DNA from 3 places in the Pantoea osteomyelitidis genome. Region 3 is predicted to be linked to each of the others. Evidence: predicted binding sites of a transcription regulator. Region 3 holds the regulator's gene; each other region holds the start of a gene.
What was found. Region 3 encodes PurR, which represses purine synthesis genes. Its sites were predicted from a motif close to CANGCAAACGTTTGCNTG; they were not measured.

Region 1: the regulator PurR is predicted to act here: its motif matches at 1,964-1,981, upstream of tusA (sulfurtransferase TusA).
Region 2: the regulator PurR is predicted to act here: its motif matches at 2,995-3,012, upstream of cvpA (colicin V production protein).

The regions. Positions count from the first base shown of each region.
Region 1 is NZ_JBGFSN010000008.1:106,857-111,261, forward strand. Features, by position in the region: gene rsmD (16S rRNA (guanine(966)-N(2))-methyltransferase) at 1-171, shown strand, start outside; gene ABU178_RS17280 (DUF1145 family protein) at 161-430, shown strand; gene ABU178_RS17285 (DUF2500 domain-containing protein) at 452-808, opposite strand; gene ABU178_RS17290 (lysoplasmalogenase) at 967-1,596, shown strand; gene tusA (sulfurtransferase TusA) at 1,660-1,905, opposite strand; gene ABU178_RS17300 (7-cyano-7-deazaguanine/7-aminomethyl-7-deazaguanine transporter) at 2,131-2,796, shown strand; gene ABU178_RS17305 (DcrB family lipoprotein) at 2,909-3,466, shown strand; gene ABU178_RS17310 (bifunctional 5-dehydro-2-deoxygluconokinase/5-dehydro-2-deoxyphosphogluconate aldolase) at 3,517-4,405, opposite strand, start outside.
Region 2 is NZ_JBGFSN010000004.1:1,793,983-1,798,387, forward strand. Features, by position in the region: gene ABU178_RS13370 (UbiX family flavin prenyltransferase) at 189-758, opposite strand; gene purF (amidophosphoribosyltransferase) at 891-2,408, opposite strand; gene cvpA (colicin V production protein) at 2,446-2,931, opposite strand; gene dedD (cell division protein DedD) at 3,249-3,983, opposite strand; gene folC (bifunctional tetrahydrofolate synthase/dihydrofolate synthase) at 3,973-4,405, opposite strand, start outside.
Region 3 is NZ_JBGFSN010000004.1:925,975-930,379, forward strand. Features, by position in the region: gene punC (purine nucleoside transporter PunC) at 168-1,394, opposite strand; gene punR (DNA-binding transcriptional activator PunR) at 1,500-2,405, shown strand; gene purR (HTH-type transcriptional repressor PurR) at 2,414-3,439, opposite strand; gene cydH (cytochrome bd-I oxidase subunit CydH) at 3,724-3,813, shown strand; gene ABU178_RS09495 (C40 family peptidase) at 3,844-4,405, opposite strand, start outside.

The sequences.
Region 1 (4,405 bases), on a different contig from region 3:
CTGGAGCAAAACCACTGGCTGGCCGCCGACGCGCTGATTTATGTAGAGAGCGAAGTGGAGCACGGCACGCCGCCGGTTCCCGTTAACTGGCATCTGCACCGCGAGAAAATCGCCGGTCAGGTGGCTTATCGTCTGTATCATCGCCAACAGGAGACGCGGGATGTGGATTAATCTGGGACGCCTGCTGATGCTGTGCGTTTGGGCCTTTTTGCTGCTGAATCTGGTGCAGCCGTTCCCGAAACCGCTGACTTATTTTGTTAACGTCGCGCTGTTTTTTATGGTGATTATGCATGGCCTGCAGCTGGTGCTGCTGCGCGCCACCCAGCCCAAAGATGCCGCGAAGCTTAGTCGCCTGACGCAGCTAAAAATCTTTGTTTTTGGCGTGTTTGAATTGCTGTCGTGGCAGAAAAAGCACTATCCGAAGCAGTAATAACGCGCTTTACGCTTGCGTTTATCGCGCTGGCGTAAAGCTCACGAAGCGCGTGCCCTGCACTTTTAGCTCCCCTGTCTCGCCTTTGTCCATCTGATGATAATCGCTGGCGTCCAGCATCAGCTTAAAATCGCCAGCGCCATTCAGCGGATGAAACCAGGCCTCGTAGCGCATCTCTTCCCCGGCAATCACTTCACGCTGGCGCGACCGGCGGTTCGGTGCCGGAAATTCGCGTTTGGTTTTGATCTCAACCGGCAGCGCCCGTACGGGCGAAGCGTCATTGACGGCGACTTCACGTCGCTGCTTGATAAACTGGCGGGTCGCCAACAGGGCGATAATCGCCAGAACGATAAAAAAGAGTAGCGGTGGTTTGCTCATGTTTTCTCTCGCGCTTTGCGTTTCACAAAAGGATGGCGGCAAAGGATACAACCAGAGAAGCCTGATTGTCACATTCACAGGCCGTAACCTAAACTGAGATCGAAATTTTGGGAATTTTCATCTGATTAGCGGACGATCTGTCCGGAAAGGGAGAAAAAATGCTTTGGTCTTTCCTTGCGGTACTTTTTTCCGGTTGGCTCTACGTTGACGCCTCTTATCGCGGGCCGCAGTGGCAGCGCTGGGTATTCAAGCCCGTCACGCTGTTGCTGCTTGTCGCCTGGGCATGGCAGGCGCCCACGCTGCATACCACCGATTACCTGATCCTGGCCGGTCTGGTCGCCACGCTGATTGGCGATGCGCTAACGCTGCTGCCGCGCCAGCGTATGCTCTATGCGCTCGGCGCATTCTTTCTGTCGCACCTGCTTTATACCATCAGCTTCGCGGCCAATATGACCATGAGCTTTTTCTGGCCGATTCCGCTTGTGCTGCTGGTGATTGGCGCAGTGCTGATCGCGACGATCTGGACGCGGCTGGAGGATTTACGCTGGCCGATCTCAACCTTTATCGGCATGACGCTGGTGATGACCTGGATGGCGGCGGAGCAATATTTCTTCCGCCCTACCGACTACAGCTTTTCGCTGGTAGTGGGTGCCAGCCTGCTGCTGCTGGCGAATATTGTCTGGTTTGTCAGCCACTATCGCCGCCGTTTCCGCGCCGACAGCGCTATCGTGGCCGCCTGCTACTTTGCTGGTCATTTTATGATTGTGCGATCGCTGTGGCTTTATTAAACAGAATGTCCTTCTGCCGGGTTCGGGCATGGATGCCAGAATCCGGCATTAGCCGTCGCGCAGTTACAATCCTTTCTTAATTAAAAATTTATACGGCAGCGCATCCGTTTCCTGCATCAACAGCGTATGTTCCATAAAGCGGCAAAAGCCGGGAATATCACGCGTGGTGGCGGGATCGTCGGCGATAATCAGCAACGTTTCGCCATCCGCCATATGACGGACGGTTTTACGCACCATCATTACCGGCTCCGGGCAGCGTAGCCCAAGGGCATCCAGGGTTTGATCGGGATTAGCAAAGCGATCGCTCATAATAGTCTCTGATTTCAGTTGCAGGCGGCCATTCTAACGCGCTGAATTGGCGGCGCAAGGCGATAACGATTGCGTTAAAATTAACCATTGCATAAATAGTGTAAAACGGTAAGATGCCGCCCGATTTTCTCTAAGTTTAACCGCAACCGCGCCATACGTTTCAGCAATCTGAGCGTTTGCAGGGCTGCAATGGGTTCCCTCACCCCAAAACTAAAAAGGCTAAATATGATTAATTTTTCTCCGCGTCAGCGCATGCACGCGCTGTTCTGGCTCGCTTTGTTTCACCTGCTGGTGATCACTTCCAGTAACTATCTGGTTCAGCTACCGATCGCCATTTTTGGTTTTAACACCACCTGGGGCGCCTTCAGCTTTCCCTTTATTTTTCTCGCCACCGACCTGACCGTGCGTATCTTCGGCGCACCGCTGGCGCGTCGTATTATTCTGGCGGTGATGCTTCCGGCATTGTTTATCTCTTATGCGGTTTCCTGCGTCTTTTATCAGGGAGAATGGCAGGGCTGGGCCGCGCTGAAAGAGGTGAACCTGTTTGTGGCGCGTATCGCCTGCGCCAGCTTTATGGCCTATGCCCTTGGGCAGATACTGGATGTGCATGTGTTTAACCGCCTGCGTCAGCTGCCGCAGTGGTGGGCTGCGCCAGCGGCGGCGATGTTCCTCGGCAATATCAGCGATACCCTGGCCTTCTTCTTCATCGCCTTCTATAAAAGCCCGGATCCCTTTATGGCGCAGCACTGGGTAGAAATCGCACTGGTGGATTACAGCTTCAAAGTGCTTATCTGCATGGTTTTCTTCCTGCCCGCCTACGGCGTGTTGCTGAATGCGGCCCTGAAGCGCCTTGCGGAGCGTTCCCGCCGTAGCCAGTTAAATTTCGGCTAATCCTATGGAGCAAAGCCCGGCAGACCGCTAAGATCTGCTGACAATCCTCAGGTTGCTTTTGCTGACTGAGGATTGTATCAATGGCTGCCTGGACACAAGAAAAGGGATGAAAATGCGTAATTTAGTAAAGTATGTCGGTATTGGTTTACTGGTGCTGGGACTTGCTGCCTGCGACCAGAAGAAAGAAGACGCGGCGAAGGATGACAATGGCGTCAGCGCCAGCCAGTCCGCGCAAACCGTGACGCTGATGGATGGCAAGCTGAGTTTTTCGCTGCCGGGCGGCATGTCTGACAAGAGCGGTAAAATCGGTTCGCAGTCGACCAATATGCATGTTTATGCCAACGAAAGCGGCCAAAGCGCCATTATCGTTATCGAAGGCGATACCACCAACGAGTCGCTGGATGTACTCTCTCAACGTTTAGAGCAGCAGCAGCGCAACCGCGACCCGCAGTTGCAAGTCGTCTCGAATAAAGCGGTAACGCTGAAAGATCAGCCAGCTCAGCAGCTTGATACGGTGATTTCCGCCAATAATCAGACCTCATGGTCAACGGTGATTCTGGCGAAAGTTGACGGCAAATTACTGACGATGCAGATCACCCTGCCCGCGGAAAACCAGCAGCAGGCGCAGAGCGATGCGGATAATATCGTGAAGACGATTATGCTGAAGTAATGTGTTGAACCCAGGGGGCTGGCGGGCTTCGCCCCGCCGACCCCTGGTTGTCAGGCGACTCCCGCCCGCGCTGCGCGCCAGTAGGCAATCAACTGCAAATAGTTACTCTTCACCTGCTCAATCAATGCCCGGTCGTCCAGCTCGCCCTGTAGCCACTGGCGTGACGGCTGTCCGAAGATGGTGCGGCCCACGGCAAAGCCCTTTACCCACGGTGCCTGAGCGGCAGCAGCAAAGCCCGCCTTGAGCTTCTCTTCCGGCGCATCAAGGCCAAGCAGAAGAATGCCGCGACAGTATGCATCCTGCTGTTCAATCAGACCGCCGATCGCCTGCCAGCTCGCGGCTGAGAGCGGCGGCAGTTTCCACCAGTCAGGCTGAATGCCCAGGCTGTAAAAGTGGCTCAGAATATCCAGATAATAAGACTCCTGATGATCCGGATTGCTCTCTGGCAGGATCACCTCCAGCAGCAACTCATGGCCGCTCTTGTTGCAGCCGCGCCAGACGTCCAGCACCAGCTCATCCTGCGCTTTACGCAGTTCGGCGCTGTCGTGCGGATGGTAGAACACCAGACATTTCACCACCTGCTCCTGCGGCCAGTCGATAAGCTGCGAGCCGATGTTGCCGTGTTCAAGACGCAGCGGCCGGGAGCCGGGTAATTCAATCGGACGGCCTATCCACCAGCCTTTGCCTGTGATGGCGTTAAGCGCGCGCTGACCATAAGTGGTATCGGCCAGGATGCCGCTTTTGTTTTCCAGGCCTGCCTCCTGAGCCGCCTCTTCCGCCGCCTTCAGCAGCAGCAGCTTGAGCTGTGGAATCTTGCTCTCATTTACCCCCGCCTCGTGCGCCATATCCGCCAGCTGCTTACGGTGATCAAAAGCGAACACGCAAAGTTCCGGCCACTGCTGCTTACGTGTCGTGACACGATGCAGATGGTTCAGACGC
Region 2 (4,405 bases), 870 kb from region 3:
AAGTTAACGGTGCAATTAATTAGCTTACTAAGCGATGCGTAAATATCGCTGCGCGTCGCTTGTTTGTGATGGAAATATAACAGGAGTGTCACTCTGAAAAAGCGGTGATGTTAACTTTTGGTGCATAAGATGCACGAAGAGTGATCCGGTGCGCCATAGCGCACCGAAATGGTGCAATGGGGTTGGGGTTATGCACCCTGCCAGCGCGTAAAAAGATCTTGTGGCAGGTCGATGTCAAACTGATCCAACACGCGATTGACGGTCTGATCCACCAGCTCGCCGATATTTTGCGGACGATGATAAAACGCCGGTACCGGCGGCATAATCACCGCGCCCAGCTCTGCCGCCGTGGTCATCATACGCAGATGCCCCAGATGCAGCGGTGTTTCGCGCACGCACAGCACCAGCTTACGCTGCTCTTTCAGCACCACATCGGCGGCGCGGGTCAGCAGACTGTCACTGTAACTGTGAACGATGCCGGAAAGGGTTTTCATCGAACAGGGCAGGATCGCCATGCCGGCGGTTTTGAACGAGCCGGATGAGATGCTGGCGGCGATATCACGCACATCATGCACCACATCGGCCAGCGTCTGCACATCACGCAGGCTGTAGTCGCTCTCCAGCGCCAGCGTTTGCCGCGCAGCCTGACTCATCACCAGATGGGTTTCCACCTCCGCTACGTTCTGCAAAACTTGTAGCATGCGTACGCCATAAATCACGCCGCTGGCGCCGGAGATGCCAATGATGAGTCGTTTCATAGATAAACCTTGCAGGAAATAAAGCAGCAATCATAACGCGGGATGGCGGGAAATGTTGCCGGGGAGAGGAATTTTGCAAAAAAAGAGGGCGGGTTTAGCGCCCGCCCTCTGTTTTGTCTGACACGTCAGCTGTTAGCCTTCGTTGTGCAGCTCAAGATTTTCCACTTCGTTCTGACGCGCAATCGCTTTGGCATCGTCATTACGCAGCGACTCAAGATACTCAAGGTAGCGCTGGTCCACGTCTTTGGTGACGTAAACGCCGTTAAACACCGAACATTCAAACTGGGCAATATCCGGATTCTCTTCGCGTACCGCCTCGATCAGATCGTCCAGGTCCTGGAAAATCAGTGCGTCAGCTTTGATCAGCTGGCAAATTTCGTCCACTTCGCGACCGTGCGCAATCAGCTCCGTCGCGCTTGGCATGTCGATGCCGTAAACGTTCGGGAAACGAATTTCCGGCGCAGCCGAGGCGAGATAAACACGTTTTGCCCCGGCCTCGCGCGCCATCTCAATGATCTGCTCAGAGGTGGTGCCACGCACAATAGAGTCATCCACCAGCAGCACGTTCTTGTCGCGGAACTCGGCGCGGTTGGCGTTCAGCTTACGGCGAACCGCGCTGCGGCGCAGCTGCTGGCCCGGCATGATAAAGGTGCGGCCCACATATCGGTTCTTCACAAAGCCCTGACGATACGGCTTGTCGAGAATACGCGCAATCTCCAGCGCCACATCGGTAGAGGTTTCCGGAATCGGGATAACCACGTCGATATCGAGATCTTCCCACTCACGCGCAATCTTCTCGCCCAGCTTGGTACCCATACGAACACGGGCGCTGTAGACGGAGATCTTGTCGAGGAAAGAGTCCGGGCGGGCAAAATAGACATACTCGAACAAGCACGGGTTGCTTTTCGGGTTCTCGGCGCACTGGCGCGTGAACAGCTGGCCTTTTTCGGTAATGTAAACGCCTTCGCCCGGCGCCACGTCACGGATAAACTCGAAGCCCAGGGTATCGAGCGCCACGCTCTCGGAAGCCACCATGTACTCAACGCGGCCATCTTTCAGCGTACGTTTACCCATTACCAGCGGGCGGATGCCGTTCGGATCGCGGAAGGCAACCATGCCGTGACCGATGATCATCGAGACCACAGCGTAAGCGCCGCGCACCTGCTGATGCACCGCCGCCACGGCGGCAAAAATGTTATCGGCTTCCAGCGGGTAGTGCTGAAAGCGGTCCAGCTCCTGCGCAAAAATGTTGAGCAGGATTTCGGAGTCTGAGGTGGTGTTAACATGACGGCGGCCGCTTTCAAACAGCTGCTTGCGCAGCTGATGCGCGTTGGTCAGGTTACCGTTGTGCGCCAGCGTAATCCCGTACGGGGAGTTGACGTAAAACGGCTGCGCTTCGGAGGCGCTTGAGCTGCCTGCGGTGGGATAGCGCACGTGACCGATGCCCATATTGCCCTGCAAACGCTGCATGTGGCGTGCTTCGAAGACGTCGCTGACCAGGCCGTTCGCCTTGCGCAGACGAAAGCAGTTAATCGCATCGATGGTACAAATGCCTGCGGCATCCTGCCCACGGTGCTGAAGCACCGTTAACGCGTCATAGATCGACTGGTTGACCGGCATAAAACCGGTGATACCAACAATACCGCACATGTTGTCATTTCCTCATTAAGCCGCACTCCCGATGGTGTCACCGGGGTAAAAAACTCGACGTGCTTTTCAGGTAATCAAAAAACCACCTGATGATATAACTGAACTGGGGGACGAGCTGAGACTGTTGCCAGTCCGGGCTTTTTGAAAAGCCGGTGAACGTATCAAGGAAGAAGAGAATGGCAGCAACGATTAGCACACCACGCAACGCCCCGAAACAGACCCCTAACACCCTGTCAGTTCCCGACAGGCCGGTCTTTTCAACCAGCGAGCCGATCACATAGTTCACGATAGCTCCCACAATCAGGGTAGCAATGAACAGTACCGCGATGGCAATTCCGTTGCGAACCAGTTCGTCGTCAAAACCTGTAAACCAGACTGCAAGGTAAGCGTAGTAGTGACTGGCGACAAAAAACGCGCATCCCCAGGTAACGAGAGATAAGGCTTCCCGGACAAACCCACGAACCAGGCTGACCAGAGCCGAAAAACCAACTACCGCAATAATGACGTAATCAATCCAGATCATGAACTCTTCCAGCGCCAGTGCAATTGCACCCCTGCATCCAGTTCGGGGCGCATTCTAACAGAAAAAGAAAACGTTTGCGTAGCGTTTTCCCGATCTGCATCCATAAAAAGGGCGCTGAAAAAAAGCTTCCTCGCCCGGATAATCCAGCTAATTATAATCACCTGAAAATGCTGTGTTTTTTTATGGCGCATCGATGGAAAAACGCTGGAAAAATCCCCGCTGGCGCTGCCTGTTATTGCTATTGGTCGCGCCAATCAATCAGGGGAATTTCGTAACAGCGATTTACCGCGCTGCGCTAAAAATCCCGGCGGTTACGCTTAGCGCACGGCGTAAGGTTTTACCACGCCGCTCAGCCCGGTAACACCCTTCAGCTCGCCTACGGCAGCCTGCATTTTGCTTTTCGAAGCGTCCGGCCCGACGTAAATGCGGGTAATCTGCCCCTGCACCGGCGTTGACGGCACGGTAAAGGCGCGATAGCCGGAGAGACGCAGCTGCGCGACGATTTCGTTGACCTTAGCGGCATTTTTCAATGCGCCAAGCTGTACCACAAACGCCTGTCCGGTCGGCGCTTTCTCCTCTGCGGGCTTCGGCTGCTCAACCGGCTTCGGCTGTTCCACCGGCTTGGGTTGTTCAACCGGACGGGGCTGCGGTTTGGGCTGCTCCACCGGCTTCGGTTTCGGCGGCTCCGCCGGTTTTGGCTGCGGCTTCGGCTGTACCGGCGCGCTTTGATGCACCGGCGGCGGCGTGACCACCGACGGCTGGCTGTTGCTTGCCGGCTTCGAGGCGCCATTATTCGCGCCGGAAGCGGGCTTGTCGCTCTCGCCTTCAACCGCCGCACCCGCCCCTTCCGGCGGCTGAGCGGGCAGCGACTGCGTTACCGGCGGCACCATCTCGCTGTCCTGCTGATCGTCCGGTTTCGGCACCAGCGGGATCGCAGCAAACTCTTCTTTATAATGTTTCTTTTGGCCATCCAGCAGACCTGGCAGCACTATCACGCCGACCGCCACCAGAATCACGGTGCCGACTAAACGGTTTTGAAACTTACTCGCCACTGCCTTTCTCCGCTGCAAGGGATTCCATTACCTGGCCGACGGTGTGGAAAGATCCGCAGACCAGAATAACATCCTGCGGACTTGCCTCCCGGCGTGCCGCCTGCCAGGCCGCCTCAACGCTGTCATACGTCTGGCTTTGTGGCAGATGTTCGGCCAGTTGCTGCGCCGTGGCACCACGCGGGCCTTCCAGCGGCGCGCAGTACCAGCTATCAACCTGCGGCGTCAACGCGGCCAGGGTACCGGCAATATCTTTATCATGCAGCATACCCACCACAGCGCGCACCTTCCCCTGTCGGGGCTGTTCCGCCAGCCGCGCCGCAAGGAAAGCGGCGGCATGCGGGTTATGCGCCACATCCAGAATCACACGCGGCGCCTCGCTGACAATCTCAAAACGACCCGGCAGGATCGCCTGGGGTAAATGC
Region 3 (4,405 bases):
TTTGAATAAAAAGGTCTGGCACAACAGGGGAGAATATCGTGCAGACGCCATCCCACGACAAAGTCGTCTAAAACGAAAAAATTATGTTATTGATTTATTGCATATTTATTGACGGGAATGAGTATATTCTCACTCCCGTCAATATTCAACGATTTATTGTTAGTTTGCTAATTAGATGCTTTTTGCCTTGCCTGATGATTATCCTGGCAGGCGGAAGATAATGAGGCAACATCAGATTGTGCGCCGCCATGACGCTGCCAGAAGTAACCGGCCAGCGCCAGCAGAATGGTGGTCGCCATAACCACAGTGGTGATCTGCAAAGGCTGCGTTAATCCGGCCGAGACGACGAGGCTCGCCAGAAAGCAGAGACCCAGCTGTAACATATTTTGCAGCGCTGCGGCCTTACCTGTTGCCTGCGGAAAAGGCAGCAGCGCGCTGGAGACCACGATCGGATAGATAGCGCCGTTTGCCAGCGCCATGCCGCAGAAGGGCAACAGCAAAGCCACCAGCCCGCCCTGGCCGCTCAGCGCCACGGCAAAGATCGACAAAATGCTCAGGCTGTAGATCAGTAGTAGCCAGGGCAGCAGCTGACTGCCGGTAAGGCGACTCAGCAACGCGCGACAGCCGAATCCGCCAATCAGAAAAGCGATGGTCTGTGGAATATAGCTGAGGCCGATGTCGCCCGGTGAGAGCCCCGCCTCCGCCAGAATAAAGGGCGAACCGGTCAGCCAGGCGAAAAAGCTGGCAGAGCAGGCGGCATAAATCAGAACGTTGCCGCTGTAGACCGCGGAGCGGAGCAGGGTTAAAAAACCGGACTGCGGGGCAGTGACGGCGGATTCAGCGCGTTTTACCGGCAGGCGCAGCGTCGCGACAACCAATGCCAGCGTCAGCAGCAGCAAAGCCATAAAGATGGCGCGCCATGAAAAATGATTGAGCAGCCAGGCGCCCAGCAGCGGCGCCAGCGCCGGTGAAAGCGCAACCAGCGGCATAATAGTGGCAAACACTTTATTGGCATGCGCCTGCGGATAGCGATCAACTACCAGCGCCTGCCAGCTCACCGCTGCCGCGCAAACACCCACCGCCTGCAGAAAACGCAGCGCCAACATCAGTCGGGCGTCGGCGACCCATAGCATACCGCCACAGCCCAGCGCAAACAGCAGCAGGCCAGCCAGCAATACCGGCTTACGGCCAATGCGATCGGAAAGCGGTCCCCAGATCAGCTGGGCAAAGGCGAAACCGCCCAGGAACAGGCTCAGGCTGGCGCTGATCGTGCCGGGGACGGTGTTGAAATCGTGCTGCATTGCGCCGAAGGCGGGCAGATACATATCGGTTGCCAGAAAGCCGAGCATACTCAGCAAGGCGAGATAGAGCAGAAATCCTTTTGAAGTCAGCATGTGATTCTCGGTAAAGGTTAAACGCCGCAAAGTGTAAAAGGATGCGCTACTGCTTGTGAAACGTTAATATTTGCGGGTTGCTGTTAAAATTTTTGAAGAGAGCTTATGTGGTCTGAGTATGGTCTTGAGGTGGTGGATGCCGTGGCGCGTACCGGCAGCTTCAGCGCAGCGGCGCAGGAACTGCACCGCGTGCCTTCGGCCGTGAGCTATACGGTGCGCCAGCTGGAGAGCTGGTTGGCAGTACCGCTGTTTGAGCGGCAACACAGGGAGGTAGTACTGACCCCGGCTGGCGAGCATTTTGTGCGCGAAGGGCGCGCTGTTATCAAAAAAATGCTCGCCACGCGGCGGCAGTGTCAACAGCTGGCTAACGGCTGGCGCGGTCAGCTCAGCATCGCGATAGACTGCATAGTCAAGCCCGCCCGCACGCGCCAGCTGGTGAAGGATTTTTACCGTCACTTTCCCGATGTTGAACTGCTGATCAGCTATGAGGTATTTAACGGCGTCTGGGATGCGCTGGCTGACGGGCGTGTGGATGTGGCGATTGGCGCCACCCAGGCGATTCCGGTTGGCGGACGTTTCGCCTTTCGCGATATGGGAGCGCTTAACTGGCGCTGCGTGGTGAAAAGCGGCCATCCGCTGACGCAACTGGCGCAGATTGAGGATGAGGCGCTGCGCGCCTGGCCTTCGCTGGTGCTGGAAGATACATCGCGCGCGCTGCCGCGCCGCAATACCTGGACGCTGGACAATCAGCGGCGGCTGGTGGTGCCGGACTGGCAAACCGGACTGGCGTGCTTGCTGGACGGTCTGTGCGTGGCGATGGTGCCGGGGCATCTGGCACGGCCGCTGCTCAGGTCAGGAGAAATCACCGAGCTGACATTGCCCGTGCCTTTTCCGGAGAGTCCCTGCTGCGTCAGCTGGTCAGAACAGCGCGCATCACCCGCGCTCAGCTGGCTGTTAAGCTACCTGGGCGATGCGCAAACATTGAATCAGGAGTGGCTAAGCGAGATTTGAGGCGGCGCTTAGCGACGGTAATCCCGGAAGGGGCCATCCGCTACCGAACGGCGTTCGATCAGGGTCGGATTGACTTCAATCGTCTGAGGCTCTTCACGCTTGCTGGTAATGCGATCCAACAGCATCTCCAGCGCCTTCTCACCCAGCTGGGCTTTTGGCTGGTGCACAGTGGTCAGCGCGGGCGTAAAGTAACGCGCGTTGCGCACGTTGTCGTAGCCGATGACCGAAATATCCTGCGGTACGCGCAGCCCCAGCTCATCGGCGGCGCAAATCGCCCCCATCGCCATAATGTCGCCGCCGCAGAATATGGCGGTCGGACGCTGTTTCTGGCTCAGAATTTGCTGCATCGCCTGATAGCCTGATTCCGGCTCGAAGTCGCCCTGTACCGTCCATTCAGGGCGCAGCTGAATACCCGCTTCATTTAATGCCTTCACGAACCCGGCATGGCGTCCACCGCCGGTGTTGCGCTCCATCTGGCCGGGAATGGCGCCGATATCGCGGTGACCGCGCTCAATCAGATAACGACCGGCAAGGTAGCCGCCCTGAAAAGCGTTATCCAGCACGGTATCGGTGAAGTCACCGCGCGATTCACCCCAGTCCATTACCACCATGGGAATGTTGCGGTTCTCTTCCAGCATTTTCAGCAGGTCGTCGGGATATTCTGAGCACATTACCAGCAGCCCGTCGACGCGCTTTTGCGCCATCATCGACAGATAGGCGCGCTGCTTATGCAGGTCGTTGTGGGCGTTGCCCAGAATCAGGGTATAGCCGCGATCGAAGCAGTGATTCTCCACCGCCTCGATAATTTCCGCAAAGTAAGGCGCTTCACTGGAGGTAGCCAACAGACCCAGCGTTTTGGTGTGGTTCACTTTCAAACTACGCGCCACGGCGCTGGGCGAATAGTGCAGCTCTTTAATCGCGGTCCAAACGGCGTTGCGCGTCTCTTCAGCAACGAAACGCGTTTTATTGATGACGTGAGAAACGGTGGTGGTAGAAACACCCGCGCGTTTTGCCACATCCTTGATTGTTGCCATGAAAACGATACTCCCGGCTTATCGCAACCTACTGATAAGTATAATGTTAAACGTTTGCGTCCGCTAAAGGTATTTCACGCCTTTTTTGTCTGGTTTGTCGTCTGTGAAGTGACGTTCCGGCAGATAAAAACGCCATTTTAAATAGAGCGGACGGCATAGCGTTGCTGCTGTTGCGCAACGAAAGGGCGAATTCTAGCAAGGCTGAATCGATAAAACGAGATTTTTACCGGGCGCTATGAGAAAATGACAATAACCACACACTTTATAAGCGTAAAGGAGAGCAAATGAACACTGATTTAAGACTGGCGCTGACCACCACCGTGGCGGCATTGCTGATGATCGTGGCTTTCAGCTTCACCGCCATCATGCACTGAGCGTAAAAAAGCCGGGCAAGCCCGGCTTTTTCAGCGAATCGTTTTGGGGGTCATCACCCGACGGGCGCCGACATAGTGTCGCTGCCAGTAATCTTCGCCCAGCGCGCTGATTTGAATATCTTTACCGGTGCGCGGCGACTGAATGAATTTGCCATTCCCGAGATAGACGCCGACATGGTCGGCTGCGCCGCGATTGTTTATACGGAAAAACACCAGATCGCCTTTCTCCAGCGCCTCGCGTTTTACCGGCGCGGCATCGCGCAGATGATACATTTCATTGGCGGTGCGCGGGATCTTGAATTTTACCACATCCTTATAGGCGTACCACACCAGACCGCTACAGTCGAAACCGGTATGGGGTGAGGTGCCGCCCCATTGATAAGGTTTGCCCAACTGGCCCATCAGCTTATTCATCGCCGTTTCACGCGCTTTTTGATAGCGCAGACGGTGGGTTTTGCTCATTTTGATGGTGGTGAGATCGCCCGTGATAACCTGGTCCTGGCCCTGACGCTGGTGGCCATAGCGTTTACGGGATGTCGGCACGCTTTTTTTGTTTGCCGCGTGCAGCGTGGCGGTTTGAGTTTTTTTCGGC